Regions from separate parts of the Enterobacter sp. ECC-175 genome, predicted to be linked through region 1. Evidence: predicted binding sites of a transcription regulator. Region 1 holds the regulator's gene; the other holds the start of a gene.
What was found. The regulator PhoB, encoded in region 1, activates phosphate uptake and scavenging genes when phosphate is short. The targets are predictions, from matches to a motif close to CTGTCATAAAACTGNCNNAT.
Positions count from the first base shown of each region.

Region 2: the regulator PhoB is predicted to act here: its motif matches at 11,596-11,615, upstream of uvrB (excinuclease ABC subunit UvrB).

Region 1 is NZ_CP143776.1:1,577,211-1,593,304, reverse strand. It holds gene brnQ (branched-chain amino acid transporter carrier protein BrnQ) at 1-1,109, opposite strand, end outside; gene phoR (phosphate regulon sensor histidine kinase PhoR) at 1,519-2,814, opposite strand; gene phoB (phosphate response regulator transcription factor PhoB) at 2,836-3,525, opposite strand; gene sbcD (exonuclease subunit SbcD) at 3,713-4,918, shown strand; gene sbcC (exonuclease subunit SbcC) at 4,915-8,046, shown strand; gene mak (fructokinase) at 8,226-9,131, opposite strand; gene rdgC (recombination-associated protein RdgC) at 9,255-10,169, shown strand; gene ppnP (pyrimidine/purine nucleoside phosphorylase) at 10,215-10,502, opposite strand; gene V1599_RS07445 (AroM family protein) at 10,574-11,251, opposite strand; gene yaiA (protein YaiA) at 11,489-11,680, opposite strand; gene aroL (shikimate kinase AroL) at 11,725-12,249, opposite strand; gene V1599_RS07430 (YaiI/YqxD family protein) at 12,392-12,850, opposite strand; gene proC (pyrroline-5-carboxylate reductase) at 12,947-13,756, shown strand; gene adrA (diguanylate cyclase AdrA) at 13,773-14,876, opposite strand; gene psiF (phosphate starvation-inducible protein PsiF) at 14,979-15,299, opposite strand; gene phoA (alkaline phosphatase) at 15,391-16,094, opposite strand, start outside.
Region 2 is NZ_CP143776.1:1,961,683-1,977,776, forward strand. It holds gene hutI (imidazolonepropionase) at 1-584, shown strand, start outside; gene hutG (formimidoylglutamase) at 581-1,519, shown strand; gene V1599_RS09290 (histidine utilization repressor) at 1,541-2,269, shown strand; gene hutU (urocanate hydratase) at 2,397-4,082, shown strand; gene hutH (histidine ammonia-lyase) at 4,082-5,602, shown strand; gene V1599_RS09305 (kinase inhibitor) at 5,705-6,181, opposite strand; gene bioA (adenosylmethionine--8-amino-7-oxononanoate transaminase) at 6,229-7,536, opposite strand; gene bioB (biotin synthase BioB) at 7,605-8,645, shown strand; gene bioF (8-amino-7-oxononanoate synthase) at 8,642-9,799, shown strand; gene bioC (malonyl-ACP O-methyltransferase BioC) at 9,783-10,538, shown strand; gene bioD (dethiobiotin synthase) at 10,531-11,220, shown strand; gene uvrB (excinuclease ABC subunit UvrB) at 11,847-13,862, shown strand; gene yvcK (uridine diphosphate-N-acetylglucosamine-binding protein YvcK) at 13,936-14,844, opposite strand; molybdenum cofactor riboswitch at 15,069-15,203, shown strand; gene moaA (GTP 3',8-cyclase MoaA) at 15,191-16,094, shown strand, end outside.

The DNA of each region.
Region 1 (16,094 bases):
ATTCGCGATGAGTTATTCCACCACGGGCGGGTGAAGCTCAGCACCACCAGCACGATGCACGGCGGATAAATCGCCGTCAGCACCGGAATGGAGACCTGGATCAGGTGGCTCAGACCGAGGTTAGACACCGCCATGGAGAAGATGCCGAGGATAAACACCAGCGTGCGGTATGAGAGCGGCAGGTACTGCGCAAAGAACTCTGCGCAGGCGCAGGTCAGGCCAACCGCCGTCACCAGGCACGCGAGGAAGATCAGTACCGCCAGCAGCATGCTGCCCGCGCCGCCGAAGGTGTGCTGCACGTAAGCATGAAGGATTGCCGCACCGTTGGCGTTCTGGTCAACCAGCGTCGCGCTGTCGGAGCCCAGGCGGAACAGCGCCAGATACAGCAGCGTCAGGCCCACGCCTGCCATCAGGCCGGCCCAAATCGTGTAGCGGGTCAGCAGGCGCGCTTCGGTCACGCCACGCGAACGTGCGGCGTTGACGATAACGATGCCAAACACCATCGCCCCCAGCGTATCCATGGTCAGATAGCCGTTCACGAAACCGTTAGAGAACGCGGCGTTCTTATAAGCATCCATCGCATCGCTGATTGGGCCAGCAGGCCAAACGATGGCCGCAACGGCCAGCACGATCAGCGCAATAATTTTCAGCGGTGCCAGGAAGTTACCTACGGTATCCAGCAGCTTGCCCGGATAGAGGGAGACCAGAATCACAATCGCGAAGTAAACCAGGCTGTAGATAAACAGCGGCATCGCGCCATCGCCGGTCAGCGGAGCAATCCCCACTTCGAAAGAAACGGTCGCGGTGCGCGGGGTGGCGAACAGCGGGCCGACGGCCAGATAGCAGACGGTTGCCAGCAGAACGCCAGCCACTTTGCCAATCGGGGTGCTGAGGCTATCTACGCCGCCGCCGACTTTCGCCAGCGCAACCACGGTCAGAACCGGTAGGCCCACGGCAGTAATCAGGAACCCAAACGCAGCCGTCCAGACGTGTTCACCCGCCTGTAAGCCAACCATGGGTGGAAAAATGATGTTGCCTGCGCCAACGAACAGCGCGAATGTCATAAAGCCCAGCGCGATGATGTCACGCGATTTTAAATGATGGGTCATAAAACCTTACTGCCTGTGGATGTGGTGTTGTAAACGTTGAGTTTTTCGCCATCCCTCACGGGACAATACAGCAGAAAATTTGCTCAATTTCAGCGGGATATTCTCCCGTCCTGGCGTGGAGAAGAATAGTTTTTCGATTTACCACGCAAATACAGTCGGTATGACAGTATCAGGTGGGGAATTTAAACGCTTATAACGTTTAAAGGCAAGGAGGGATCGTAAAACCAGAACAATATGCCAGTATGAAAATACAGGCTAGCACAATACGCTAATTATCCGAAAAACCCATGGCTAATCATGCGAACAAAAAAGCATCAACCGTATAAAATTCATCCGCGTTTCGCTTGACCGCAAAGAAAACGGGCCAGCAATCGCTGGCCCGTGGAAAGGTGAGATAACACGCCCGCGGTCAGGCGCTTTTTTTGGCAATTAATCGTTCCGGAATAACGAAGCTAAAGCGCGTGCCTTTCCCCACCGTACTCTGAATTTCCAGGCGTCCTTCATGGTGGTTTACCGCGTGCTTGACGATGGCCAGCCCCAGGCCGCTGCCCCCGGTCTGCCGCGATCGCGCTTTGTCCACGCGATAGAAACGCTCGGTCAGGCGCGGAATATGCTCCGGCGCGATCCCCGGTCCGTTATCCTCGACGCTAAACTCTGCGCCGGCCCCCACGCGCTGCCAGCGCACCACGATCTTCGTCCCCTCGGGCGTATGGTTCACCGCGTTGTACACCAGGTTCGACACGGCGCTTCGCAGCTCATCTTCACTGCCCAGCACCTTCAGGCCGCTGTCGACGTCAAATAGCAGCTCATGACGACTGTGGCTCAGGGTTTGCGCTTCCCGTTCGACCAGGCGAAGCATGACGGGCACGTCAATGGTGTCGTTCAGGGCCAGGGACGGCGCGGCCTCGATTTTTGACAGCGTCAGCAGCTGCTTCACCAGCCCTTCCATGCGGTGCGTTTGCTCGCGCATGGTATGGAGCGCCTTCTCGCGCGGCGCGCCCTCCAGCGTTTGCTCCTGCATCATCTCCAGATAGCCCTGCAGCACCGTCAGCGGCGTGCGCAGCTCGTGGCTGACGTTAGCAAAGAAGTTACGCCGCGCCCCTTCAAGCTGGTGCATTTGCGTCACGTCGCGCGCCACCATCAGCCACTGCCTGTCGCTGTAGGGCATCACGCGGATTTCAAGATGTCGGCCGTTGTTAAGCTTGAGGTTGTGCGGGCGCGTAAAGTCGCGCTTTTTCAGATACAGCGTGAACTCGGGGTAGCGCAGAAGGTTAAGAATATTCTGGCCGTTATCGTCCGGCCAGCGCAGGCCCAGCAGCTGTTGCGCCAGGCCGTTACACCAGAAGATGGTCCCTTCTTCCGTGGTCAGAATGACCGCATCCGGCAGCGACTCCGCGCCGCTACGGAAGCGTTTGATCAGGCTTCCCAGCTCGCGGCGACGCTTTTTATTGCGCATCTGCATCTGGTGCAGACCGTAGAGCAGCGGCTCCCAGCTCCCGCTTCCGGGCGGTGGCGTCATGCTTCTGTCCACCCACAGCCACCAGGAAAGGCGCAGCAGGTTCCAGAAGTGCCAAATCAACAGCCCGGTAACTGACGCCAGCAAAAACCACGGCAGATGACCAAAAATAGCCCCCAGAATAAGGGCCGGAATACAGCATAAGATCAGTTCAAAGACGAGCCTTTTCCATGACAGACGTTCCAGCACGCGTCACACTCCTGTCATTATTCAGAAACGGGTCGAAAAACGATAACCCGTGCCGCGGACCGTCTGCACCATGCGATCGTGGCCGCTCAGTTCCAGCGCTTTACGCAGGCGGCGAATATGCACGTCTACCGTTCGATCTTCGACGTATACGTTAGTGCCCCAGACGTTGTTTAGCAGCTGTTCGCGGCTGTAAACGCGCTCCGGGTGCGTCATAAAGAAATGCAGGAGCTTAAATTCGGTCGGCCCCATATCAAGAGGGCTTTCGCCGGTCATCACGCGGTGCGAGGTTGGGTCAAGGCTCAGCCCCTGCATCTCAATCACCTCTTCCACCGCCATCGGCGAAATGCGGCGCATCACGGCTTTGATGCGGGCAACCAGCTCTTTCGGCGAGAACGGTTTGGTAACGTAATCATCCGCGCCGGTTTCCAGACCGCGCACGCGGTCCTCTTCTTCGCCGCGCGCCGTCAGCATCACCACCGGAATGTCGCGGGTCATCGCTTCGCGCTTAATGTGCTTGATAAACTGTAGCCCAGAGCCGCCGGGCAGCATCCAGTCAAGCAGGATCAGATCGGGCCAGGGTTCATTCAGCTGGTTCACCGCGCTGTCATAATCTTCCGCTTCAACCGGCTGGAAGCCGTTTTGTTCGAGCACGAAGCACACCATTTCACGAATCGGAGCTTCATCTTCTACGACCAGAATACGTCTCGCCATACTTTGCCCTGTCTTCTCTTATTTAAGTTACAAGTGTGTAATGCGGCGCCATTATGCGTCAGATTTATGACAGATTTATGAAAAACATTACCACCATCAATGGCAAACTGTTGTTTTATTACAGCGGTTATTTTCCGCCCCCTGAACGTTTATAATCGCGTTTCCCTTTTATTGCCACGGAACTGTTATGCGCCTACTTCACACCTCGGACTGGCATCTGGGTCAAAATTTTTACAGCAAAAGCCGCGCGGCCGAACACGACGCGTTCCTGCGCTGGCTGCTGAACACGGCTCGGGAGCAGGAGGTGGATGCCATTATCGTGGCGGGCGATATTTTTGATACCGGCCAGCCGCCGAGCTATGCGCGCGAGCTTTATAACCGCTTCGTGGTGAATCTTCAGAAAACGGGCTGCCATCTGGTGATTGTCGCCGGCAACCACGACTCCGTGGCAACGCTGAATGAATCCCGCGATATTCTGGCGTTCCTCAACACGACCGTCGTCGCCAGCGCCGGACACGCGCCGCAGATCCTGAACAAGCGCGACGGCACGCCCGGCGCGGTGCTGTGCCCGGTTCCCTTCCTGCGCCCGCGCGATATCGTGCAAAGCCAGGCCGGGCTTTCCGGCGGTGAAAAGCAGCAGCATCTGCTGCAACGCATTACCGAGTACTATCACCAGCAGTATGCCGACGCCTGCGCCCTGCGCGGCGAACAGCAAATTCCAGTGATTGCGACCGGGCACCTCACCACCGTTGGCGCCAGCAAAAGCGACGCGGTGCGCGACATCTATATCGGCACGCTGGATGCCTTCCCGGCGCAAAATTTCCCCCCAGCGGACTACATCGCACTCGGGCACATTCACCGCGCGCAGGTCATCGGCGGCTGCGAACATATTCGCTACTGCGGATCGCCCATTTCGCTCAGCTTTGATGAAACCGGCAAAGCAAAATCCGTGCATCTGGTGAGCTTCACCGACGGAAAACTCAGCGCCGTCGAGACGCTGGAGGTGCCCGTCACCCAGCCGCTGGCGGTGCTCAAGGGCGATCTTGACGCCATTACCGCCCAGCTTGAGCAATGGCGCGATGCCGCGCTGAATCCGCCCGTCTGGCTGGATATCGAAATCACCACCGACGACTACCTGCACGATATGCAGCGCAAAATTCAGACGCTGACGGAGGATCTGCCGGTGGAAGTGCTGCTGGTGCGCCGCAGCCGCGAGCAGCGCGAGAAAATCCTGTTAAGCGCGCAGCGGGAAACGCTCAGCGAGCTGCGGGTTGAAGAGGTATTTGAACGCAGGCTTTCGCAGGAGGAAATCGACGATGCGAAGCGCGCAAGGCTTAGCGAACTGTTTAGCCATACTCTCCAGGCGCTGAACGACGAGGACGACAACGCATGAAAATTTTGAGCCTGCGCCTGAAAAACCTCAACTCGCTCAAGGGTGAATGGAAAATCGACTTTACCGCAGAGCCGTTTGCCAGCAACGGGCTGTTTGCCATTACCGGCGCGACAGGCGCGGGTAAAACCACCCTGCTGGACGCCATCTGCCTGGCGCTTTACCACGAGACGCCGCGCCTGAATAAGGTCTCCCAGGCGCAAAACGATCTGATGACGCGCGACACCGCCGAGTGCCTGGCGGAAGTTGAATTTGAAGTAAAAGGCATCGCCTACCGCGCGTTCTGGAGCCAGAACCGCGCGCGAAACCAGCCGGACGGCAACCTGCAGGCGCCGCGCGTTGAGCTGGCGCGCTGCGAAGACGGTAAAATCCTCGCGGACAAAGCCAGCGATAAGCTGGAGCAAACCGCCGCGCTCACCGGCCTGGACTACGGCCGCTTCACCCGCTCAATGCTGCTCTCTCAGGGGCAGTTTGCCGCCTTCCTGAATGCCAAACCGAGCGATCGCGCCGAGCTGTTAGAAGAGCTGACCGGCACGGAAATTTACGGCCAGATTTCGGCCATGGTCTTTGAAAAACACAAGGCCGCCCGCAGCGCGCTTGAGATATGCGAAGCGCAGGCCGCGGGCGTGGTGCTGCTTGACGAAGAACAGCAGCAGCAGTTGCAGCAAAGTTTGCAGGCGCTTACTGACGAAGAGAAAATCCTGCTGGCTGAGCAGCAAAACCACCAGAAAGCGTTCCAGTGGCTGACGCGCAGCGACGAGCTGATTCGTGAACAGCAGCGTGCCGCCGCTTCGCAGCAGCAGGCGCAGCAGGCACTGACCGATGCCGCGCCGGAGCTGGCAAAGCTCCAGCTCGCTCACCCCGCCGCCCAGCTGCGCCCGCTGTGGGAGCGCCAGCAGGAGCAAACCACCCGCCTGGCGCAGACCACCCAGGCCATTGCTGAAGTAAATACTCGCTTACTCGATAGAGCAGCGCTTCGCTCGCGTATTCGCAACGCCGCGCTCCGCCATCGGGAGCAGCTTCAGGCCGAGCATACGGCCCTGGCGCAATGGCTGAGCGAGCATGAACGTTTTGGCCAGTGGGGACAGCAGATTGCCGGCTGGCGGGCGCAGTTCGCGCAGCTAAATCGCGATAAACACCAGCTTGCAGCGCAATCGGCGCGCATTGCTGAACTGCGCCAGAAGCTGGCTGAAATGCCGGAGAACGCGCTGACGCTGACGGCGGAGGCCATCACAACGGCAATGGAGCAGCAGGCGCAGTCGCGGGCGCTCCGCCAGCGCCTGACCGCGCTTCACGCGCGCTATCAGCCACTGCAAAAACGGCTGCGCCAGAATGCGGAAAGCGTGCAGAAAGCGCAGGCTGAGCAGGTAAAACTTAACGAAACCCTGAGCCTGCGCCGTCAGCAGTACAAAGAAAAAAATCAGCACTATCAGGATGTTGTTACGCTTTGCGAGCAAGAAAAGACCATCAAGAAACTGGAGGCGGAGCGGTCAGATTTGCAGTCAGGCAAACCTTGTCCGCTCTGTGGTTCAACCACTCATCCGGCCGTCACGGAATACCGGGCGCTGGAGCTGAGCGCCAACCAGCTGCGCCGTGACGCGCTCGCCAAAGAGGTTGCCGCGCTGAAAGACGAAGGGCTGCTGGTGCTCGGGCAGGTGAATGCCCTGACCCAACAGATCCAGCGCGAGACAGAAGACGCTCAGGCGATCTCTCAGGAAGAGCAAGCGCTCACTAAAGAGTGGCTGGAGGTCTGCACCTCCCTGAACATAGCGCTGAACATTCAGGATGATATCGCCCCCTGGATGAACGAGCAGGAGCACTACGAGCGCCAGCTCTATCAGCTCAGCCAGCGCCTGACCCTGCAAAACCAGCTCAATGAGCTGGACGCACAGGCGCACCAGTACCAGCAGCAGCTGACCTCGACGGGCCAGGCGCTGTCGTCCTCGCTCCAGCCGCTGTCGCTTAACGTGCCCGATGAGGGGGCTGAGAGCGTCTGGCTCAGCGCACGCGAAACCGAATATGCCCAATGGCAGGAAAAACAGACCCAGCACGCGGCGATTCAGGAACGTATAAACGCGTTGATGCCCATTCTGGACACGCTGCCGGTCGGCGACGACGCACAAGCCGAAGCGGTGATTCCTGAACACTGGCGCGCGATCCACGACGAGTGCGTGTCGCTGCAAAGCCAGCTCAATACGCTTCAGCAGCAAGAAACGCTGGAGCGCGAACGGCTCCAGCACTCTCAGGCCCAGTTCAGCGCCGCGCTGGACGCAAGCTGCTTCGCCGATCGCGACGCGTTCCTCGCCGCACTGCTGGATGACGATACCCTCCGCCGCCTTGAGCAGCTTAAACAGACGCTCGAGAATCAGCTCCAGCAGGCCACGGCGCTGGCCGGGCAGGCCAATCAGCTGCTTGCCGGGCATCAGACGCTTCGCCCACAGGGGCTGGAGGCCGATGCGCCAGCGCTGCAGGCGACGCTGACGCAGCTGGCGCAAAAACTGCGTGAAAATACCACGCGTCAGGGCGAGATCCGCCAGCAGCTCAAGCAGGACAGCGATAACCGCGCTCATCAGCAGACGCTGATGCAGCAAATTGCGGAGGCTTCACGGCTGGCGGACGACTGGGGATATCTTAACGCGCTCATCGGTTCCAGCACCGGGGACAAATTCCGCAAGTTCGCGCAGGGGCTGACGCTCGATAATCTGGTCTGGCTCGCCAACCAGCAGCTTAACCGCCTGCACGGGCGCTACCTGCTGCAGCGCAAACCGAGCGACGCGCTGGAGCTGGAAGTGGTGGATACCTGGCAGGCCGACGCGGTACGCGATACCCGCACCCTTTCCGGCGGCGAAAGCTTCCTGGTCAGCCTGGCGCTGGCGCTGGCGCTTTCCGATCTGGTGAGCCATAAAACGCGCATTGATTCGCTGTTCCTCGATGAAGGCTTCGGCACGCTGGACAGCGAAACGCTGGATACGGCGCTGGACGCCCTCGACGCGCTGAACGCCACCGGTAAAACCATCGGCGTGATTAGCCACGTTGAGGCGATGAAGGAGCGGATTCCGGTGCAGATCAAGGTGAAGAAAATTAACGGGCTGGGGTACAGCAGGCTGGATAAGGCGTTTGCGGTGGAATAAATGGGGGAATGGTGCGGTCTGATGCCCTCACCCTGGCCCTCTCCCACGGGGAGAGGGTAAAAACACCAAAAACAGCAACTTACGTTGCTGTTTTGCTTTTACCTTGCCTCACCCTGGCCCTCTCCCACAGGGAGAGGGTACAAACATCAAAAACAGCAACTTACGTTGCTGTTTTGCTTTTATTCCGGCCACAGCCACGCAGCGCCGCGCACGCCGCTGGAGTCGCCGTGTACCGCTTTACGGATCGGCGTTTCGCACTCGCCGCCGAACACCCACTGCTTCACCAGGTTCGGCACCGTGGCGTATAGCCGATCCACGTTGCTCATGCCGCCGCCGAGCACAATCACGTCGGGATCGAGAATATTCACCACGTGCGCCAGCGATTTCGCCAGCCGCAGCTCGTAGCGGCTGAGCGCCAGCTCCGCAACCGGATCCTGCTCTTCGACCAGCCGCATAATTTCATTGCCCTTCAGCGGCTGACCGCTCAGGCGGTGGTAGTCGGTCGCGAAGCCGGTGCCGGAGATAAACGTCTCAATACAGCCCTGCTTGCCGCAGTAGCACGGCACTTCCGCGCGGTATTTTAGTTCGTCCTCGTCCATCCAGGGCAGCGGGTTGTGCCCCCACTCGCCCGCCGTGCCGTTGCCGCCGATGTGCGCCCGCCCGCCGAACGCCACGCCCGCACCGCAGCCGGTGCCGATAATCACCGCAAACACGGTCTGCGCGCCGGCCGCCGCGCCGTCGATAGCTTCAGACACCGCCAGGCAGTTCGCATCGTTTGCCAGCCGCACCTCGCGGTTCAGGCGCGCGCTCAGGTCCTTATCGAACGGCTGGCCGTTGAGCCACGTCGAGTTGGCGTTTTTAACCACCCCGGTGTAGGGCGAAATCGATCCCGGTATGCCCATCCCGACGGTGCCCGTCTGCCCCGTCTCCCGCTCCGCCATCTCAACGAGCCGGGCGATCGTCTCGATTGTCTGGCGATAATCATCGCGCGGCGTAGGCAGGCGGTGGCGAAACAGCTGCTCCCCCTGTTCGCTCAGCGCAATCACTTCTGTTTTCGTACCGCCCAAATCAATACCAATACGCACGGGTGACTCCTCATTATCTTGATTATCAACAGAGTAGAAGCACGCTTCCCGATTAGCAATGCAAGGGATGCGACAATTCGTTATCATGCCCGCTGATTTAACGACAAGGCCGTGGAAATTATCATGCTGTGGTTCAAAAATTTGATGGTTTACCGTCTCAGCCGCGACGTTTCGCTGCGTGCAGAAGAGATGGAAAAACAGTTAGCCGCTTACACCTTTTCCCCTTGCGGTAGCCAGGATATGGCGAAAACCGGCTGGGTTCCGCCAATGGGTTCACAAAGCGATGCGCTGACCCACGCCAGCAGCACGGGGCAAATCATCGTTTGCGCCCGTAAAGAGGAGAAGATCCTGCCGACGCCGGTGGTGAAGCAGGCGCTCGAAGCGAAGATCTTCAAGCTGGAAGCCGAACAGGGCCGCAAGCTGAAAAAAACGGAAAAAGACTCGCTGAAAGACGAAGTGCTGCACTCTCTGCTGCCGCGCGCGTTCAGCCGCTTTAGCCAGACGATGATGTGGATCGATACGGTCAACGGCCTGATTATGGTGGACTGCGCCAGCGCCAAGAAAGCGGAAGATACGCTGGCCCTGCTGCGTAAGAGCCTCGGCTCGCTGCCGGTGGTACCGCTGGCGCTGGAAACGCCGATCGAGCTGACGCTGACCGAGTGGGTGCGCAGCGGGACGGCCGCGCAGGGCTTCCAGATCCTCGACGAAGCGGAACTTAAGGCGCTGCTCGAAGACGGCGGCGTGATCCGCGCGAAAAAACAGGATCTGGTCAGCGACGAAATCGCCGTACACATTGAGGCGGGCAAGGTGGTGACCAAGCTGGCGCTGGACTGGCAGCAGCGCATTCAGTTCGTGATGTGCGACGACGGCTCGGTGAAGCGTCTGAAGTTCTGTGATGAGCTGCGCGATCAGAACGAAGATATCGATCGGGAAGATTACGCCCAGCGCTTCGACGCGGACTTTATCCTGATGACCGGCGAGCTGGCGGCGCTGATCCAGAGCCTGGTGGAAGGTCTCGGCGGCGAAGCGCAGAGATAATCGCCCTTCACTCTAACCCTCTCCCCATAGGGGAGAGGGAAAAAATTATTTCAGATATCGGCACAGATAAGAGGTTGGCTCAGCAACCTGTAAATGAAACTCGCTGTGGCCCGGCACGTTGAAAACCTGCCCGGCAGAATAGACCTTCCACTCCGTTTCCCCCGGCAGTAAGACGTTCAGCGCACCGCTGACCACCGTCATTTCTTCCGCTTCCGCCGTACCAAAGGTGTATTCCCCTTCAGCCATAACGCCAACGCTGGCGCGGCCAGTGCTGCTGCTGGTAAAACCAATCGATTTCACTTTACCGGAAAAGTATTCGTTACTCTGAAGCATGGGCTGTCCCTTGTATTTTTAGATAAAAATCCACTATAGGGGCCATGCTTGTAACCTGTCACGCAAAATCATCAGGCCAGCAGCTCGGAGGCCAGGCGGGCCACCAGAACGTTCGATAAAAGTACGGGAACGTCCAGCGCCTTTTGCAAAAGGTCGCGATGGCGCTGGTGAAAACCAAGGCAGTCCAGCATCAAAACATCCGCGCCCGACTCTATCAGCTCGCGCCCTGCGGCAATCAGCTTGGTTTCGCTGTCCCAGAACGGGTTCGCCAGCGCATAGTGCGGCGGATTCGCCAGCGCCTTCCACTTGTTGGCCTGATTATCAATAAGTTCTTCGATTGGCACGATCACCCCAACCTGATGCCCGTCCACGATCGAAGCCACCAGCGGCGGGATGATGCGCATCGGTTCGAGCAGGATCGCATTTCGCGCGACCAGCCCGGTAATCGGAGCCGTGCTCATCAACAAAATGACGTCATAGCGTTGATTATCCAGCACTTCAATCACGCCCTGCAGGGCGCGCTCGATCTTCTGCCGGGAAACGTGCGCCATTTTACCGTCGCTTAACAATGTCGGCAGGGGGTCCTCTCCCGGTTCTATCGCGTAGTCTTCCATGACCTCTTCCCGACTCATCTTGCCGAGCAGGCTCAAATGCGAGATCTGTTGTTCAGAGACATGCTCCGTTAAGAGCGGTAATACTTCGCTTACAGGAACCACCCCGATCGTGAGGATCGCCAATGTTGCCTTCATTTTTTTCGCCTTCAATCACTACCACTGCGTTAACACAGGCACAGGCTCACTACGCTGTACGGTTTTATTTTCAAATAAACAGCAAAAAAGCGTAGCAGCAGATCTCTACAGCGAAGTGTAAAGATCTGGCGGCCTTTCCGAATCTACCTGTAATAACTAAATATTAACCCCTGCTTAACAACACCGATGAGTTAAAAGTGTGATTCAGGCACGGTTGTGACGAATTTAGGATTTCTATCAGGACTTTTCAGGATCTTCGTAGCGCCGCTTGGCGTCCAGCGCTTCCTGCTCGGTTTCATGTTCGCTGATTAGCGAATCGGGCTTAGGGTGATCGGCCCGCAGCTGGTACCAGGTCACGGTCCGATCGGTGCTGCCTTTTTCTACGGTCACGATGCGCGCTTCGCGCGGATAGGGAGGTCTGGTTGGCATAGCTCATCCTTATTTTTTGTCTGAGCTATGAGTATAGACGGCGGCTAGCTGGCGCAGGCTAAAGGCAGGACGGTAATAATCTGATTTACCACTTCCTGCGGCGAAAGAGAGGCATCAACAACATGGTGCGCCGCCTCGCGGTAGAGCGCATCGCGCTCCTCCAGCACGTCGCTGACCTCTTCGCTAATCGGTTTGCCCGTCAGCGTTGGCCGCTGGCCCTCTTCCGGAAACGCCTCAAGGCGGCCCACCAGCGTGTCGACCGGCGCGCAGAGGTAAATCACAATCCCTTTTTCGCGCATGAACTGGCGGTTTTGCTCTGCCAGGATAATTCCACCGCCCGTGGCAATCACGGTTGAAGGCGCGGCAACGGCCTCCAGCGCGGCGGTTTCACGCGCGCGAAAGCTTTCCCAGCCCTCTTTCTCGACAATCTCGGCGATGGTTTCGCCGGCAACCGCCTGAAGCCGGTGGTCGGTATCGACAAACTGGCTTTGGCACGCGCGCGCCAGTTCGAGGCCAACGGTGGTTTTCCCACAGCCGCGGGGGCCAACTAAAAAGATGGGTTGGGTCATAACCAGGTGTTCCCCTTGATGCCGGATGGCTGAAGACTGTAAAGAAATGATTGCAGAAGATGTTGCGCTAACTTTACTGCAAAGCAGCAGGGAAAGACAACCCCGATGCGTCTCACCCTACCATAAATGAAAACAATTATCATTAAGCCGTGCGGCGTTTAACTTCCAGCAGCCATTTATCCAGCTCGGCGGCAAACTGCTGGCGATCCCTTTGGGATAAGGAGTCCGGCCCGCCGGTTTGCACGCCGCTGGCGCGCAGGGTGTCCATAAAATCGCGCATGGTGAGCTTTTCGCGAATGGTGGCGGGCGAGTAGCGTTCACCGCGCGGGTTCAGCGCCGCGGCCCCTTTCTCCAGCACTTCGGCGGCCAGCGGAATGTCTGCCGTAATCACTAAATCTTCCGCGCTGCACTGCCGCACAATTTCGTTATCCGCCACGTCAAAACCAGCCGGAACGCGCATAGAGCGGATAAAGCGGGACGGCGGAACGCGGATATTCTGGTTCGCCACCAGCGTCATCGGCATCTGCACGCGCTCGGCGGCGCGGAATAAAATCTCTTTAATGACATTCGGACACGCGTCCGCATCAACCCAAATCGCCATATTCTCTCCCCTAATGACATTGACGGCTATTGTCGCCTGCTTTTCATTGTTAAGCTATCCATCAGAGATAACGAGGCATAATAACGGAGAAACGTGATGGATAAGAAAATCGGGTTTATCGGCTGCGGCAACATGGGCAAAGCCATTCTCGGCGGCCTGATCGCCAGCGGCCAGGTGCTGCCGGGGCAGATTTGGGTCTATACCCCATCACCGGATAAGGTCGCCGCGCTGCGCGACGAGTACGGCATTAACGCTGCCGAAAGCGCGCAGGAAGTGGCCCAGGTGGCCGACATCGTCTTCGGTGCCGTCAAGCCTAACATCATGATTAAGGTGCTGAGCGAAATAACCTCCAGCCTGAATAAAGAGACGCTGGTGGTTTCCATTGCCGCGGGCGTCACCCTCGATCAGCTGGCCCGCGCGCTCGGGCACGACCGCAAGATTGTGCGCGCCATGCCGAACACGCCGTCGCTGGTCAATGCAGGGATGACTTCCGTCACCCCGAACGCGCTGGTTACGTCCGAAGACGTGGCCGACGTGCTGAATATTTTCCGCTGCTTCGGTGAAGCCGAAGTGATTGCCGAATCGATGATCCACCCGGTAGTGGGCGTCAGCGGCTCCGCTCCCGCGTACGTCTTTATGTTCATCGAAGCCATGGCCGACGCCGCCGTGCTGGGCGGTATGCCGCGCGCTCAGGCCTATAAATTTGCGGCCCAGGCGGTGATGGGCTCCGCCAAAATGGTGCTGGAAACCGGTAAGCATCCGGGCGAGCTCAAGGACATGGTGTGCTCCCCAGGAGGCACAACCATTGAAGCCGTGCGCGTGCTGGAGGATCGCGGCTTCCGTTCGGCGGTGATCGAGGCAATGGAAAAATGCATGGAAAAATCAGAGAAGCTCAGTAAGTCCTGAAGGAAATCATCGGGCGTCAGGCTGCCACTTCGGTGCGGCCACGCCCGGCATTTTTGGCCTTGTACAGGGCAACGTCCGCCGCCTTCAGCCACGCGCGGTAGTGTTCAAACTGGGGCCCCCAGGCGGCAACCCCCACGCTTATCTGCAACCGCTCGCCCGGCGCGCCGGGAAGCGACATATGCTCCAGACGCTCGTGCACGCGTGACATGGCGGCAATCCCGCTTTCGGCCGACGTGCCGGACATGATCACCGCAAATTCGTCGCCGCCGAAGCGGCCGATACAATCCCCGGCGCGCAGCGTCATCTGCAGCTGCCGCGTGATGGCGATAATCGCCTCATCCCCCACGTCGTGCCCCCAGGTATCGTTGATATTCTTGAAGCGATCGATATCGATGAGCAGGATCGTCGCCCCCTGGCGGCTGCGGCGACACGTTTCATACTCGTTGCGCAGAAGCATTTCCCAGTGGCGGCGATTAAAGACGCCCGTCATGCCGTCGCGCGTGCTCATCAGCGCCAGCCGCCGCCGGTGTTCCGCCAGCCGGATTGCCGTTCGGTAGCTTAGCCAGGCAAAGAGTATCGGGTAGCACACCAAAAACGGCAGGGTTAGCCCCCACTCAAGCGGATCGGGAGAGAACGCGCTGACGCTGCCCGCCAGCTGCAGGGTCACCAGCGTTGACAGAACGGTGATGGCAAGCCCGGCGATAAATAACCGGCATCCGCCCGCCCCCATCATGTTCATGGCGATCATCACCACCAGCGCCACCGCTGGCAGGGCGTTCACGCCCATCAGGCCGATCCAGATGCCCGCCACCATCGCGTCCACTTTGAGGTTCAGGATCTCGCGCGCGCAGGGATCGGCCGCGCGGCAGGCTAACTGCCACGCCAGATGCGGCCAGACGAAGGCCCAGCCGACCAGCAGAAGCCACCATCCGCCTGACAGAAAATGGGTGACTAGCACGCTGGCCATAGGGAGAAAGAGCCCCGCCAGCCCAACGATACGCGCCAGCCGGATCCGCCGCGAAAACGGGATGCCGGATCGGTGGGGATCATCCGGAGAAAGGCTGCAGGACCACTCTTCCCGAATGTTCTCATCATTGTCATAAAATTCATCATTCATCATTTTTGGGAATATTCTGAAACAATTTCCCAAATTATAGAGAGGGGGTCTGCGGGGAAAGTATGAAATTTCGGGTGAGCCCCGTCAGGCGCTCACCCGTTCGGACTACGCTTGTTTTTTCAGGCAACCGCTCATGAACTTGCTGCGATCGTCTCCCTTCAGCATCTGCTGCGTGGCCTGAGCGTTACATTCACGCATTCTTTGCTGCTGCGGGGTCAGGCTTTTCTCGCCCGGTTTAGCAGCACCATTTTTGAGGCAGTCGCTCATGTAGGTTTTACGCTCATCCCCTTTCAGCGTTTTCGCGGTTGCCTGTTGGTTACAGGTGCTCATGCGCTGCTGCTGCGGAGTAAGCGTCTTTTCTGCCGCGTGGGCATTCGAGATGAGAAACAGGCCTGAAAGTAGGGTAACCAGTAATGTTGTTTTCATTGCACCATCCTTTTGTGAAGTTCCATCCTAAGTCTGGTTCGTCGCGGAAAAAAAACCACCCGACAGCGCGGATTTCTGCCGGGCGTTTCGCTTACTTCAGGCCGAGGGCCGCCTTCATGGTGTAGAACAGATCCGTCTGATCGGTCAGCCCGACCACGTTGGCCGCGTGAGGGCCATACGCCGCGATGCGCAGCTGCGTGCCGGTGTGTTCCATCGACTCTTCTTCCGAGTTACCGTAGCTCATCACCATCACCGCGCCGTCCTTGGTATTCAACGCCTGCGTCAGGCCAGGGGCTTTAACGTCCGGCGGAACGATCTGGCTGGCGTGGGCGTGGTCAGCGGTGACGATGACCAGCGTATTGCCATCCTTCTTCGCGAACGCGAGCGCTTTTTGCACCGCTTCGTCCAGGTCAACCGTTTCGCCAATCTGGCCGCACGGGTTCGCCGCGTGGTCCTGCTTGTCGATGGAAGCGCCTTCCACCTGCAGGAAGAAGCCTTTTTCATTGTGGCTCAGCAGGGAGATGGCCTTATCCGTCATGTCTGCCAGCGTCGGCACGCTGCCGTCGCGCTTCGGGTTTGGCGTACAGGTCACGGCCGGTTTGTCGAGGTTGCCATGATAAGAGGCTTTCGGCCCTTCCCAGCGCACCGGCATATTGCCGTCCGAGAACAGCCCCAGCACGGGCTTATCCTGATTCGCTTCCGTGATGGCCGCCAGAGACGCCGCGTCGCTGACCATCTGGTAGCCGCGCGCCTGCGCCTGCTCGCGCAGCGTTTTGCCCTGCCACTCGCCCGCCG
Region 2 (16,094 bases), 380 kb from region 1:
ACGTGTTTTGCGAGAACGTAGGCTTTACCCCCGCGCAGACCGAGCGCCTGTTTCAGGCCGCTACCGCGCGGGGCATTCCGGTAAAAGGGCACGTCGAACAGCTCTCAAACCTCGGAGGCGCCGCGCTGGTGAGCCGCTTTAACGGGCTGTCGGCGGACCATATAGAGTATCTCGACGAGGCCGGCGTGCGCGCGATGGCGCAGCACGGCACGGTGGCGGTACTGCTGCCCGGCGCGTTCTATTTTCTGCAGGAGCGCCAGCGCCCGCCGGTGGAAGCGCTCAGGCAACGGGGCGTGCCGATGGCGGTTGCCACCGACTACAACCCCGGCACCAGCCCGTTTGCCAGCCTCCATCTGGCGATGAACATGGCCTGCGTGCAGTTTGGCCTGACGCCTGAGGAAGCCTGGGCAGGCGTGACCCGGCACGCCGCGCGTGCGCTGGGGCGCGGGGCAACGCACGGTCAGCTAAAGAGCGGCTACGTCGCCGATTTTATCGTCTGGGACGCGCAGCATCCGGTAGAAATGGTGTATGAGCCGGGCCGCAACCCGCTGTATCAACGCGTATTTCGGGGGAGAAAAGCATGACGCTATGGCGGCCGGTTGCGGCAGAGGTCTGGCAGGGGCGCGACGACAGCGCCGAGGCCAGCACCGCAAAACGTATCTTCCAGACGATCCGACGGGCTGAGGCCTTCGCGCCCGCCTCGTCAGGCATCGCCCTGATGGGCTTTGAATGCGATGAAGGGGTATCGCGCAACCGCGGCAGGCCAGGCGCCGCGCGGGCGCCCGACGTGCTGCGCGCAGCGCTGGCAAATATGGCCAGCCATCAGGGGCACGAGCGCCTGGCGGACATGGGGACTGTTTACGTCATCAACGACGATCTGGAGGCCGCGCAGCAGGCGCTTAGCGATGCGGTAGTTGCGTGCCAGCGCTTCGGCATGCGAACCCTTATTTTTGGCGGCGGGCACGAAACCGCCTGGGCTCACGGCCGCAGCGTGCTGGACGCCTGGCCCGACGCGCGCGTGGCCATTATCAACCTCGACGCGCATCTTGACCTGCGCAAGGCCGAACGCGCCACCTCCGGCACGCCGTTTCGCCAGCTGGCGCAGCACTGCGCCGCCGCGAAGCGTGAGTTTCAGTACGCGTGCTTCGGCGTCAGCCGCGCGGCCAACACCCAGGCGCTGTGGGACGAAGCGGAGCGGCTCAACGTCACGCTGGTGGAAGACCTGTGCTTCAGGCGCGACGCGCTCGCCGCGCTGGAAAAGGTGCTGGCGCAGGCCGATCGCGTTTACCTCACGATCGATCTGGACGTGCTGCCCGCAGGCGAAATGCCCGCGGTATCCGCGCCCGCGGCGTTAGGCGTACCGGCGCTGGATTTGCTGCCCGTGATTGAGCAAATTTGTCGAAGCGGTAAACTCTCGGCGGCGGATTTGGTAGAGTTTAATCCGCACTACGACAGGGATGGACAAGGGGCGCGTCTTGCCGCTCGTTTGGCCTGGCAAATCGCTCACTGGTGGGCATAAAAATTACGTTCAGGAGTCACTATGTTTTCACGCTCACCGCAGCCCAGCCCGCCCGTGCCTTTTTACGAAAAGATTAAGCAGGCGATCGGCGAAAAAATCGCCTCCGGCACGCTTCGCCCGCACGACCGCATACCGTCGGAAGCCGAGCTGGTGGCGCAGTTTGGCTATAGCCGGATGACGGTCAACCGCGCCCTGCGCGAGCTGACGGACGAAGGGCTGCTGGTGCGCCTGCAGGGCGTCGGCACCTTTGTCGCCGAGCCGAAGGGGCAGTCCGCGCTGTTTGAAATCCGCAGCATCGCTGACGAAATTGCCGCGCGCAACCACAGGCACCGCTGCGAGGTGCTGGTGCTGGAGGAAACGCAGGCGAGCGCCGAGCAGGCTCTGCAGCTGAACGTCAAAGAGGGCACGCGGATATTCCATTCGCTGATGATCCACTATGAGAACGACGTGCCGGTACAGATTGAGGATCGCTGCGTCAACGCCGGGCGCGTGCCGGAGTACCTTGAGCAGGATTACACCCAGACCACGCCGCACGCGTATCTCTCGCGCATCGCGCCGCTGACGGAAGGGGAGCACATCGTCGAGGCCGTAAGGGCCGCGCCGCAGGAGTGCGAATGGCTGCGCATAAAGGAGCACGATCCGTGCCTGCTGATCCGCCGCCGCACCTGGTCATCTTCGCATATCATTTCCCACGCCAGGCTGCTGTTCCCGGGCAACCGCTACCGGCTGCAGGGCCATTTCATGTCATAAGCGCTAAAAGCGTGATAGCTAACGCAATATAACAAAATTGTATCTTTTTTGTTAAATTTCGCCTTGTGTGTGGTTGTCTATACAAGTATATCTATTTGTATCATCCGTCCCCCATGAGGAGCACACAATGTCGTCAGGTAAATACCGCCAGCAGGATATCCGCGCCCCGCGCGGCACCACGCTCACCGCGAAAAGCTGGCTCACCGAAGCGCCGCTGCGCATGTTGATGAACAACCTCGATCCTGACGTGGCGGAAAATCCCCACGAGCTGGTGGTTTACGGCGGCATCGGCCGCGCCGCGCGCAGCTGGGAATGCTATGACGCCATTGTTAACGCGCTGACCCATCTCGAAAACGACGAAACCCTGCTGGTGCAGTCCGGCAAGCCGGTCGGCGTCTTTAAGACCCACAAAAACGCGCCGCGCGTGCTGATCGCCAACTCCAACCTGGTGCCGCACTGGGCGACGTGGGAGCACTTCAACGAGCTGGATGCTAAAGGGCTGGCGATGTACGGCCAGATGACGGCGGGAAGCTGGATCTATATCGGCAGCCAGGGCATTGTGCAGGGCACCTACGAAACCTTCGTTGAGGCCGGCCGCCAGCACTACGGCGGCTCGCTGAAAGGGCGCTGGGTGCTGACCGCAGGCCTCGGCGGCATGGGCGGCGCGCAGCCGCTGGCCGCTACCCTGGCGGGCGCCTGCTCGCTCAATATTGAATGCCAGCAGAGCCGCATCGATTTCCGCCTGCGCACCCGCTACGTGGACGAGCAGGCGAGCGATCTGGACGACGCGCTGGCGCGGATCAAAAAATACACCGCCGAGGGCAAAGCGGTGTCGATTGCCCTGTGCGGCAACGCGGCGGACGTTCTGCCTGAGCTGGTTGCCCGCGGCGTGCGCCCGGATCTGGTTACCGACCAGACCAGCGCCCACGATCCGCTGCACGGCTACCTGCCGAAAGGCTGGACGTGGGAAGCCTATCAGCAAAAAGCGGAAACCGACCCGGAGGGCACGGTGCTCGCCGCAAAACGCTCCATGGCAGAACACGTCTCCGCCATGCTGGCCTTCAGCCGGATGGGCATCCCGACCTTTGACTACGGCAACAATATTCGCCAGATGGCAAAAGAGATGGGCGTCTCCGATGCCTTTGATTTCCCCGGCTTCGTGCCTGCCTATATTCGCCCGCTGTTCTGCCGCGGCATCGGCCCGTTCCGCTGGGTTGCCCTCTCCGGCGACCCGGAAGATATCTATAAAACCGACGCGAAGGTGAAGGAAATCATCGCCGACGACGAACACCTGCACCGCTGGCTGGACATGGCCCGGGAGCGCATTAACTTCCAGGGCCTGCCGGCGCGCATCTGCTGGGTCGGGCTGGCGTGGCGTCAAAAGCTCGGCCTGGCCTTTAACGAAATGGTGCGCAGCGGTGAAGTCTCCGCGCCGATCGTCATCGGCCGCGACCACCTGGACTCCGGCTCCGTGGCCAGCCCGAACCGCGAAACCGAAGCCATGCGCGACGGCTCCGATGCGGTCTCCGACTGGCCGCTGCTCAACGCGCTGCTGAACACCGCCAGCGGCGCAACCTGGGTATCTTTACACCACGGCGGCGGCGTGGGGATGGGCTTCTCCCAGCATTCGGGAATGGTCATTGTCTGCGACGGAACCGACGAGGCGGCGGCGCGCATCGCCCGCGTGCTGCACAACGACCCGGCCACCGGCGTGATGCGCCACGCGGATGCGGGCTACGAGATTGCGATTGAATGTGCCGAAGAGCAGGGGTTAAACCTGCCGATGGTCCCTGCCACACAAGGAAAGCATTGATGAACGCCTTAACACTTACTCCCGGCTCGCTGACGCTCAAACAGCTGCGCGGCGTCTGGCGTCAGCCGGTTACCCTTTCGCTTGACGAAAGCGCCCATGCGGCCATTAGCGACAGCGTCGCCTGCGTAGAGGCGATCGTTGCCGAAGGGCGTACCGCCTACGGCATTAACACCGGTTTTGGCCTGCTGGCGCAGACGCGCATCGCAAACCACGACCTGGAAAATTTACAGCGTTCGCTGGTGCTGTCGCACGCGGCGGGCGTGGGTCAGCCGCTGGACGATGAAATTGTTCGCCTGATGATGGTGCTCAAAATCAACAGCCTGGCGCGCGGCTTCTCGGGGATTCGCCTGAGCGTGATCGAGGCGCTGATGGCGCTGGTCAACGCGAACGTCTACCCGTGGATACCGGCGAAAGGCTCCGTCGGCGCGTCCGGCGATCTGGCCCCGCTGGCGCATATGTCGCTCCTGCTGTTGGGTGAAGGCAAAGCCCGCTGGCAGGGGGAGTGGCTGCCCGCCAAAGAGGCGCTGCAAAAGGCGGGGTTAACGCCCATTACCCTGGCGGCAAAAGAGGGGCTGGCGCTGCTTAACGGCACCCAGGCGTCTACCGCCTTTGCGCTGCGCGGCCTGTTTGAAGCGGAAGATCTCTTTGCCTCGGCGGTGGCGTGCGGCGCGCTCACCACGGAGGCGGTGCTGGGCTCGCGGCGTCCGTTTGACGCCCGCATTCACGCGGTGCGCGGCCAGCGCGGCCAGATTGACGCGGCGGCGATGTATCGCCATCTGCTGACCGACGCCAGCGAGATTGCCGAGTCTCACCATAACTGTGAGAAAGTTCAGGACCCTTACTCGCTGCGCTGCCAGCCGCAGGTGATGGGCGCATGCCTGACGCAGCTGCGACAGGCGGCGGAGGTGCTGCTGGTCGAAGCCAACGCGGTGTCGGACAACCCGCTTGTATTCGCTCAGGAAAACGAGGTGGTATCCGGCGGTAACTTCCACGCCGAGCCGGTGGCGATGGCGGCGGATAATATCGCGCTGGCGATTGCCGAAATCGGGGCCTTATCCGAGCGCCGCATCGCGCTGATGATGGACAAGCATATGTCCCAGCTGCCGCCGTTCCTCGTACGCAACGGCGGCGTGAACTCTGGCTTTATGATTGCGCAGGTTACCGCGGCGGCGCTGGCGAGCGAGAATAAAGCGCTCTCCCATCCGCACAGCGTGGACAGCCTGCCGACCTCGGCGAACCAGGAGGATCACGTCTCGATGGCGCCTGCCGCCGGACGTCGCCTGTGGGAAATGGCGTCAAACACCCGCGGCGTGCTGGCGGTGGAATGGCTTGCCGCCTGTCAGGGGATCGACCTGCGCGAGGGGCTAAAATCCAGCCCGCTGCTGGAGCAGGCGCGTCAGGCGCTGCGCGAGCACGTTGCGCACTACGACGACGACCGCTTCTTTGCGCCGGATATTGATAAGGCGATGCAGCTTCTGGAAGAGGGACGGCTGGTGGGATTAATGCCTTCCGTGCTGTGATTTTCCCCTCACCCCAGCCCTCTCCCCATAGGGGAGAGGGTGTTGAAGTCCCCTCTCCCCTATGGGGAGAGGGTTAGGGTGAGGGGCCATCAGCCCGCACTGTTACGAGTACATCGCCGTAATCGACGCGCTGCCCAACGAGTGGAAATGCACGTTAAACCCGACCATCGCGCCGCTCGCCCCTTCGTCTACCTCAATCTTCTCCACGTCCAGCGCGTGAACCGTAAAGATATAGCGGTGCGTTTCGCCCTTCGGCGGCGCGGCGCCGCCGTAGCCCGCTTTGCCAAAGTCGGTGCGGGTCTGAATCGCGCCCTCCGGCAGGGCAACCAGGTCAGAGCCTGAACCCTGCGGCAGCACGCGCGTGTCGGCGGGAAGGTTGGCAACGATCCAGTGCCACCAGCCGGAGCCGGTCGGCGCGTCCGGGTCGTAGCAGGTCACCACGAAGCTTTTGGTTCCGGCCGGCACCTCATCCCACGCCAGGTGCGGGGAAATATTATCGCCTTGATAGCCCATGCCGTTGAAAACGTGGCGTTCCGGCAGTTTCTCCCCGTCGCGCAGATCTTTACTGATGATTTTCATACGGTTTACCTCGTTAATCGCTCGTTCACGAAGTGTAACGCATCGGGTTAGATCGTGTAATGCGCGGGAATGTTAACGGCTGTAACGACCGCGGCCGTCAATTTACGCAGCTGCTCCGGGGTAATCACATACGGCGGCATCAGGTAAATCAGCCTGCCGAAAGGACGCACCCATACGCCCTGCTCGACGAAGAAGCGCTGCAGGGCCGCCATGTTTACCGGCCGGTGCGTCTCAATCACGCCAATGGCGCCCAGCACGCGCACGTCCGCAACGTGTGCAGAATCGGCGGCTGCGCGCAGCTCCTCCTTGAGCTGCGCCTCAATGGACGCGACCTGCGCCCGCCACTCGCCGCTCTCGAGAATGGCGAGGCTTTCGCTGGCGACCGCGCAGGCCAGCGGGTTGCCCATAAACGTTGGGCCGTGCATAAAGCAGCCCGCTTCGCCGTCGCTGATGGTGTCGGCAACGCCGCGCGTGGCGAGCGTGGCGGAGAGCGTCATGGTGCCGCCGGTCAGCGCTTTTCCGAGGCACAGAATATCCGGCGAAATCCCCGCGTGCTCGCAGGCAAACAGCCTGCCGGTGCGGCCAAACCCGGTGGCGATCTCATCGGCAATCAGCAGAATCCCCTCGCGGTCGCACATCTTACGGATGCGCCTGAGCCACTCCGGATGATACATGCGCATGCCGCCCGCGCCCTGCACGATCGGCTCCAGAATCACGGCCGCAATCTCGTGGCGATGCGCCGCCATCAGCCGCGCGAAGCCGACCATGTCCGCCTCGTCCCATTCGCCGTCGAAGCGGCTCTGCGGCGCGGGGGCAAACAGATTATCCGGCAGGTAGCCCTTCCACAGGCTGTGCATGGAGTTGTCCGGATCGCAGACCGACATCGCGCCGAAGGTATCGCCGTGGTAGCCGTTGCGGAAGGTGAGGAACCGCTGGCGGGTCTCGCCCTTGGCGTGCCAGTACTGCAACGCCATTTTCATCGCCACCTCAACGGCAACGGAGCCGGAGTCGGCGAGGAACACGCACTCCAGCGCGTCCGGCGTCATCGCCACCAGGCGGCGGCACAGGTCTATGGCGGGCTGATGGGTAATGCCGCCAAACATCACGTGCGACATCTGGTCAATCTGCGCCTTCATCGCCGCGTTCAGCCGCGGGTGGTTGTACCCGTGAATCGCGGCCCACCAGGAGGACATCCCGTCGACGAGCCGCTCGCCGCTGGCGAGATGCAGCTCGCAGCCGCGCGCGGAGGCGACCGGATAGACGGGCAGAGGGCGAGTGGTGGAGGTGTAGGGGTGCCAGATATGCTGCGTGTCGAAGGCGAGATCGTCCGGGGTCATAATCGACTTGTAAACCATTTTGAAAAGTTTTAGGTTTACGAGTATAAACCGAACCGACAATTAACAAAACCCTTTGGAGAAGCCCAATGGCTCACCACGCACGCTGGACGATGTCGCAAGTCACTGAATTATTCAATAAACCGTTCCTGGAGCTGATGTTTGAAGCGCAGCAGGTCCACCGTCAGCACTTCGATCCTCGCCATGTGCAGGTCAGCACGCTGCTGTCAATCAAGACCGGCGCCTGCCCGGAAGACTGCAAGTATTGCCCGCAAAGCGCGCGCTACAAAACCGGCCTCGAATCCGAGCGCCTGATGGAGGTGGAGCAGGTGCTCGACTCGGCGCGAAAAGCGAAGAACGCCGGTTCGACCCGCTTCTGCATGGGGGCGGCGTGGAAAAACCCGCACGACCGCGACATGCCGTACCTGGAGCAGATGGTGAAGGGCGTGAAGGAGATGGGGCTTGAGGCCTGCATGACGCTCGGCACGCTGAACGAGGAGCAGGCGCAGCGCCTCTCCGCGGCCGGTCTGGACTACTACAACCACAACCTCGACACCTCGCCGGAGTTTTACGGCAACATCATCACCACGCGCACCTATCAGGAGCGCCTGGACACCCTCGACAAGGTGCGCGACGCGGGCATCAAGGTCTGCTCCGGCGGCATCGTGGGGCTGGGCGAAACGGTAAAAGACCGCGCGGGCCTGCTGCTCCAGCTGGCCAACCTGCCGACGCCGCCGGAAAGCGTGCCGATCAACATGCTGGTGAAGGTGAAAGGCACGCCGCTGGCGGATAACGACGACGTGGACGCGTTTGATTTTATCCGCACCATCGCCGTGGCGCGCATCATGATGCCAACCTCGTACGTGCGCCTCTCCGCGGGCCGCGAGCAGATGAGCGAGCAGACCCAGGCGATGTGCTTTATGGCGGGGGCAAACTCCATTTTCTACGGCTGCAAGCTGCTAACCACGCCAAACCCGGAAGAGGATAAAGACGTTCAGCTGTTCCGCAAGCTGGGGCTGAACCCGCACCAGACCGAGGTGCTGACCGGCGACAACGAACAGCAGCAGCAGCTTGAGCAGCAAATTTTCAACGCCGACACCGAACAGTTCTACAACGCGGCAGCGCTATGACCTGGCAGGCGCGAATCGACGCCGCCCTGAACGCGCGCCGGGCGGCCGACGCGTTCCGCACGCGCAGCGCGGTGGAAAGCGGCGCGGGCCGTTTTCTGGTGCGTGAGGGCAGGCGGTACTGCAATTTCTCCAGCAATGACTACCTGGGCCTCAGCCAGCATCCGCAGATTATCCGCGCCTGGCAGCAGGGGGCCGAGCGCTATGGCGTGGGCAGCGGCGGCTCCGGCCACGTCAGCGGCTACACCACCGCGCACCGGGCGCTCGAGGAGCAGCTTGCCGACTGGCTGGGCTACCCGCGCGCGCTGCTGTTTATCTCCGGCTTCGCCGCCAACCAGGCGGTGATTGCCGCGCTGATGGACAAAGACGACCGCATCGTCGCAGACCGCCTGAGCCATGCGTCTCTGCTCGAAGCGGCAAGCCTTAGCCCGGCGCAGCTGCGCCGGTTTGCGCACAACGACGACGCGCAGATGCGCACCCTGCTGGCGAAGCCCTGCGCCGGACTCCGGCTGGCGGTGACGGAAGGGGTGTTCAGCATGGACGGCGACTGCGCGCCGCTCGAGGCTCTTCACGCCGCCGCCCGGCAGCATCACGCCTGGCTGATGGTGGACGATGCCCACGGGATCGGCGTCGTGGGGGAAGAAGGCCGCGGCAGCGCCTGGCAGCAAAAGGTGAAGCCGGAGCTGCTGGTCGTCACGTTCGGCAAAGGCGTTGGCGTCAGCGGCGCGGCGGTGCTGTGCAGCGAGCCGGTGGCCGACTACCTGCTGCAGTTTGCCCGCCACCTGATCTACAGCACCAGCATGCCGCCCGCGCAGGCCGTGGCGCTTTCCGCGTCGGTGAACGTGATCCGCAGCGCCGAGGGCGAGGAGCGCCGTCTGCGCCTTGCCGACCGCATTCGCCGCTTTCGCCAGGGAGCACAGGCGCTGGCGCTGCAGGTCACTGATTCTCAGAGCGCCATTCAGCCCGTTATCGTCGGCGAAAACGATCGGGCGCTGGCGCTGGCGCAAACCCTGCGCGACGGCGGGATGTGGGCGACCGCTATCCGCCCGCCCACCGTGCCGTCGGGCACCGCGCGCCTGCGCCTGACGCTGACGGCGACGCACGAGGCGCAGGACATCGATGCCCTGCTGGAGGTGCTGCATGTCATCCGTCAATAAGCAGGCGATCGCCGCGGCGTTTGGCCGGGCCGCGCAGAGCTATTCGCAGCACGACGCGCTGCAGCGCCAGAGCGCGCAGGGGCTTATCGCGGCGCTGGGGGAAGGGCATTTTTCTGAGGTGCTGGACGCGGGCTGCGGGCCGGGGAGCAACAGCCGCTACTGGCGCGCGGCGGGAAGCCGGGTCACGGCCATCGATCTCTCCGAGCAGATGCTCGACGAGGCGCGCCAGCAGCAGTCGGCGGACCGCTATCTGGCGGCCGATATCGAAGCCATTCCGCTGGCGGACGCGCAGTTTGATTTGGTCTGGAGCCATCTGGCGGTGCAGTGGTGCAGCAGCCTGCCGCAGGCGCTGGGCGAGCTGTATCGCGTCGCGCGTCCGGGCGGGAAGGTGGCCTTCACCACGCTTCTTGAGAGCTCGCTTCCGGAGCTAAACGAGGCGTGGCGGGCCGTAGACGGGCGCGAGCACGCGAACCGGTTTTTATCGCACGAGAGTGTGGTGCAGGCGCTGGCAGGCCGACGCTATCGCGCCGAGGTGCAGACCATCACGCTCGACTTTAGCGACCCCCTGAGCGCCATGCGCTCGCTAAAGGGCATCGGCGCCACGCACCTGCACGCCGGGCGGGCGCCAAAGCCGCTCACCCGCGGGCAGCTGCAGCGGCTTGAGCTGGCGTGGCCGCAGCGGGGGGGCAGCTTCCCGCTCTCTTATCAACTTTTTCATGGGATTATTGAACGTGACTGAACGCTATTTTGTCACCGGCACCGATACGGAAGTGGGCAAAACGGTTGCCAGCGCCGCGCTGCTGCAGGCGGCGCGTCTTCTTGGACGTACGACCGCAGGGTATAAGCCCGTCGCCTCCGGCAGCGAGATGACGCCCGAGGGGCTGCGCAATACCGACGCGCTGGCCCTGCAGCGCAACAGCAGCGTCGGGCTGGACTACGCGGCGGTAAATCCGTACACCTTCGCGGAGCCGACCTCGCCGCACATCGTTAGCGCCGACGAAGGCCGGCCGATTGATTTCGCCGTCATGTCTGCGGGCCTGCGCGCGCTTGAGGCTCGCGCGGAGTGGGTGCTGGTGGAAGGGGCCGGGGGCTGGTTCACGCCGCTCTCGGAGGCGCAGACCTTTGCCGACTGGGTGCAGTCAGAGCGGCTTCCGGTCATTCTGGTGGTAGGCGTGAAGCTGGGCTGTATTAACCACGCGATGCTAACCGCGCAGGCGATTCAGCAGGCCGGCTTAACGCTGGCGGGCTGGGTCGCCAACGACGTCGTGCCGCCCGGCAGGCGCCATCAGGAATATCTCGAGACCCTGAACCGGGTTCTGCCCGCGCCGTGCCTGGGCGAAATCCCGTGGCTTGCCGACGGCGCGGAGGAGGCGGAAACCGGTCGCTATCTTGACCTCAGCCCGCTGCCGTCTGCACGATAAGCGCTGTTCGCGATAACGTGGCCTCGGGTCACGTTATTCCCCTTTGCCTGACGTTCGGATCGCGGAGTTGTGAGTAAGATCTCACCGGCGGGTTATGAATGAAATGGCTAATCATCATCAAAAAAGAGTGATAAAAATTTTTTAGCGCCGCTTCGTGGGAAAAACCGGGAATTTGCCGAGCACCGCGCCATACGGGCTGGAAGCAGTTATCCACTATTCCTGTGGATAACCATGTGCATTAGAGTTAGAAAACACGCGAGAAGCGAGAGAATACGCGGCCTTCACGCAAATTGGTGCGAAACGCGGCTTTGTTAAATATCTCTTAAATTTCAATTTGTTGAATAAAAGCAATTGCCCTGATGAAAGGCGCTTCAACGGACATAAAACTTTCATTACCTGTCTTGACAAATGTTAAAAAAGGAAATGTTTTGGGGATAACCCATCAATGCCGGTGTTTTATGTTGCCGCAGCTGAAATTTCAATCAGGAACACGCTAGCCGGGCCAGTGCTACGCTAAATATCCTTACACGCCACTGGTTTTTTATCCAGTGTTTTTTACTGGCATTCCTGGCAACAACGAGTAAAATTAGTCGTCTGCCGCTTACTACGTCATCAGGTTGTTGCCCATGAGTAAACCGTTCAAATTGAATTCCGCTTTCCGCCCTTCAGGCGATCAGCCTGAGGCGATTCGTCGTCTGGAAGAGGGGCTGGAAGATGGGCTGGCGCATCAGACCCTGCTGGGGGTGACCGGCTCGGGTAAAACGTTTACCGTCGCGAACGTGATTGCCGATCTGCAACGCCCGACGATGGTGCTGGCCCCCAACAAAACCCTGGCGGCACAGCTTTACGGCGAGATGAAGGAGTTCTTCCCGGAAAACGCGGTGGAGTATTTCGTCTCTTACTACGATTACTACCAGCCTGAAGCCTACGTTCCAAGCTCTGACACCTTTATCGAAAAAGACGCCTCGGTGAACGAACACATCGAGCAGATGCGCCTGTCGGCGACCAAGGCGCTGCTGGAACGTCGTGACGTGGTTGTGGTGGCTTCGGTGTCGGCTATCTACGGCCTGGGCGATCCGGATCTGTACCTGAAGATGATGCTGCACCTGACCCAGGGGATGATCATCGATCAGCGCGCCATCGTGCGTCGTCTGGCCGAGCTGCAGTACGCCCGTAACGATCAGGCATTCCAGCGCGGCACGTTCCGCGTGCGCGGCGAGGTGATCGACATCTTCCCGGCGGAGTCGGACGATATGGCGCTGCGCGTCGAGCTGTTTGACGAAGAAGTTGAGCGGCTGTCGCTGTTCGACCCGCTGACTGGGCACATTGAGTCGGTGATCCAGCGCTTTACCATCTACCCCAAAACGCACTACGTGACGCCGCGCGAGCGTATCGTGCAGGCGATGGAAGAGATTAAGGTTGAGCTGGCTGACCGCCGTAAGGTGCTGCTGGCGAACAACAAGCTGCTTGAAGAGCAGCGCCTGACCCAGCGTACCCAGTTCGATCTGGAGATGATGAACGAGCTGGGCTACTGCTCCGGCATTGAAAACTACTCGCGCTATCTGTCAGGCCGCGGGCCGGGCGAAGCGCCGCCGACGCTGTTTGACTACCTCCCGGCCGACGGCCTGCTGGTGATTGATGAATCCCACGTGACGATCCCGCAGATAGGCGGCATGTACCGCGGCGACCGCGCGCGTAAAGAGACGCTGGTGGAGTACGGCTTCCGCCTGCCGTCGGCGCTGGACAACCGTCCGATGAAGTTTGAAGAGTTTGAGGCGCTCGCGCCGCAGACGATCTACGTCTCGGCCACGCCGGGCAACTACGAGCTGGAGAAATCCGGCGACGACGTGGTGGATCAGGTTGTGCGTCCGACGGGGCTGCTCGATCCGATTATCGAGGTGCGCCCGGTTGCCACCCAGGTGGACGATCTGCTTTCAGAGATCCGCGCCCGCTCCGCGATTAACGAGCGCGTGCTGGTCACCACGCTGACCAAACGCATGGCGGAAGACCTGACCGAATATCTGGAAGAGCACGGCGAGAAGGTGCGCTACCTGCACTCGGACATCGACACCGTCGAGCGTATGGAGATCATCCGCGACCTGCGCCTCGGCGAGTTTGACGTGCTGGTCGGCATCAACCTGCTGCGAGAAGGTCTGGACATGCCGGAAGTCTCGCTGGTGGCGATTCTGGACGCCGACAAAGAGGGCTTCCTGCGCTCCGAGCGCTCGCTGATCCAGACCATCGGCCGCGCCGCGCGTAACGTGAACGGCAAGGCGATTCTGTACGGCGATAAGATCACGCCGTCGATGGCGAAAGCGATCGGCGAGACGGAGCGCCGCCGCGAGAAGCAGCAGCGCTACAACGAAGAGCACGGCATTACGCCGCAGGGCCTGAACAAGAAGGTGGTGGACATTCTGGCGCTGGGTCAAAACATCGCGAAGACCAAGGCGAAAGGGCGCGGCAAGGCGCGTTCGGTGGTGGAAGAGGATACCGTCGTACTGACGCCGAAGGCGCTGCAGCAGAAAATCCACGAGCTGGAAGGACAGATGATGCAGCACGCGCAGAACCTGGAGTTCGAAGAGGCGGCGCAAATCCGCGACCAGCTGCATCAGCTGCGGGATCTTTTCATCGCCGCATCTTAGATAAAGCGGCGTGTTTTCTCCCTCTCCCTGTGGGAGAGGGCCGGGGTGAGGGCATCATGCCGCACAATCAAACCTAACCCAGCGCCTGCACCGCCTTCTCCAGCGCCTCGCGCAGCAGGTGTCTGTCGTGACGATACATAATATCGCTCGCTTCCAGCGGCTCCTGGACCACCACCCGGCCTTCCATGCCGGAGACATCAACGTTTGGCCCCACCACGACGCCGTCGATAATCTTCTTACCCACGTAATGTTCCATGAGCGCCAGCTTATCCACCAGCGTCAGGCTGGCGGCCGCAGGGCTTAGCTCGCGCCCCAGGTTGCCCACGTAGACCATGGGCGCAGGCGTTCTGCGCAGGGCCTGCGCCAGCTCTTTGATCAGCAGGAGTGGCATCAGACTGGTGTAAAAACTGCCCGGCCCGATCAGGATCAAATCCGCTTCGCTTATTGCCTCTACCGCCTCGCGCGTGGCGGGCACGCTCGGATAGGTCATCAGCTCTTTAGGCGGGTGAATGAGCTGGTCGATATTGACCTCGCCATAAACTTCATGGCCTTCAGCATCGATGGCCATCAAATCCACCGGTTGTTCCGACATCGGGATCAGAAACGCGTCCACCTTGAGCAGGTTACGGATTAAATTGATCGCTTCCAGGGGCCGCACGCTTAGGTGGTCCAGCGCCTTTAACATCAAATTTCCGAGGTTATGCCCGGAAAGTTCGCCGTTACCGCCAAAACGATACTCAAACATGGCGGATGCAACGCTCGGCTCGGTGATAAGCTGGTTAAGACAGTTTCGCGTATCGCCCCAGGCAATCCCGCCTTCCGCGCGTCGAATCCGTCCCGTCGAGCCGCCGTTGTCCGTGGTAGTCACGATGCCCGTTAGCCGGGAGCCCAGCGAGGACAATGAGGACATGACGCGCCCCAGCCCGTGGCCTCCGCCGAGAGCGACAACGCGGTCAAGATCCGCCAATGTGCGATTGCGCATATACATTCCTTATGAGATTTATCCGCGTAACAGTAACCTAACTACCCCTAAAAGACGATGCTTCACCCGCTCGCGAATGATGTATATCAATGCGAAAGTGCTGGTTTTACGTATTCTATAGCGAAAATGCACAATCGTGCCGCTATATATAAAGATATATAGCGTAAAGCGAAAATGGCGAACTGATGATTTAAGCGCTACTATCGCCTTAACCTGTTTTCATTATTGAAAACCTACACTCTAGCCTTTGCGCCTGTGTCGGAAGATATGGCGCTCTGGCCGTGGCGGATCTGCCACCAGGGTACAGAAAGAAATGACTGTGCCTCCCGTATCTGGAAAGGTGTACATGGCTTCACAACTCACTGATGCTTTCGCGCGCAAGTTTTACTACCTGCGTCTGTCGATTACCGACGTATGCAACTTTCGTTGCACCTACTGCCTGCCTGACGGCTACAAGCCGGGCAGCGTCACCAATAACGGCTTTCTTTCCGTCGATGAGGTGCGCCGCGTCACGCGCGCCTTCGCTGAGCTCGGCACGGAAAAAGTCCGTCTGACCGGTGGTGAACCTTCTCTTCGTCGAGATTTTCCCGACATCATCGCTGCCGTGCGTGAAAACGCGCGTATCCGCCAGATCGCCGTCACCACTAACGGCTATCGCATGGCGCGTGACGTGGCGAGCTGGCGCGACGCGGGGCTAACCGCGATTAACGTCAGCGTGGACAGTCTCGACGCGCGCCAGTTCCACGCCATAACCGGCCAGGACAAATTCCAGCAGGTGATGGACGGCATCGACGCGGCGTTTGAGGCGGGCTTCGAAAAAGTCAAAGTCAACACGGTGCTGATGCGCGACGTTAACCATCACCAGCTGGACACCTTCCTGGCGTGGATCAAGCCGCGCCGCATTCAGCTGCGTTTTATTGAGCTGATGGAGACCGGCGAGGGCAGCGAACTGTTCCGCCGCCATCATATCTCCGGCATGGTGCTGCGCGACGAGCTGCTCAAGCGCGGCTGGATACACCAGATTCGCCAGCGCAGCGACGGCCCGGCCCAGGTCTTTTGTCACCCGGACTACGAAGGGGAAATCGGGCTGATTATGCCCTATGAGAAAGACTTCTGCGCCAGCTGCAACCGCCTGCGCGTCTCCTCCGTCGGCAAGCTGCACCTTTGCCTGTTCGGCGACGGCGGCGTGGATCTGCGCGATCTGCTGGAACACGACGCCCAGCAGGAGGCGCTTGAAGCGCGCATTTCCG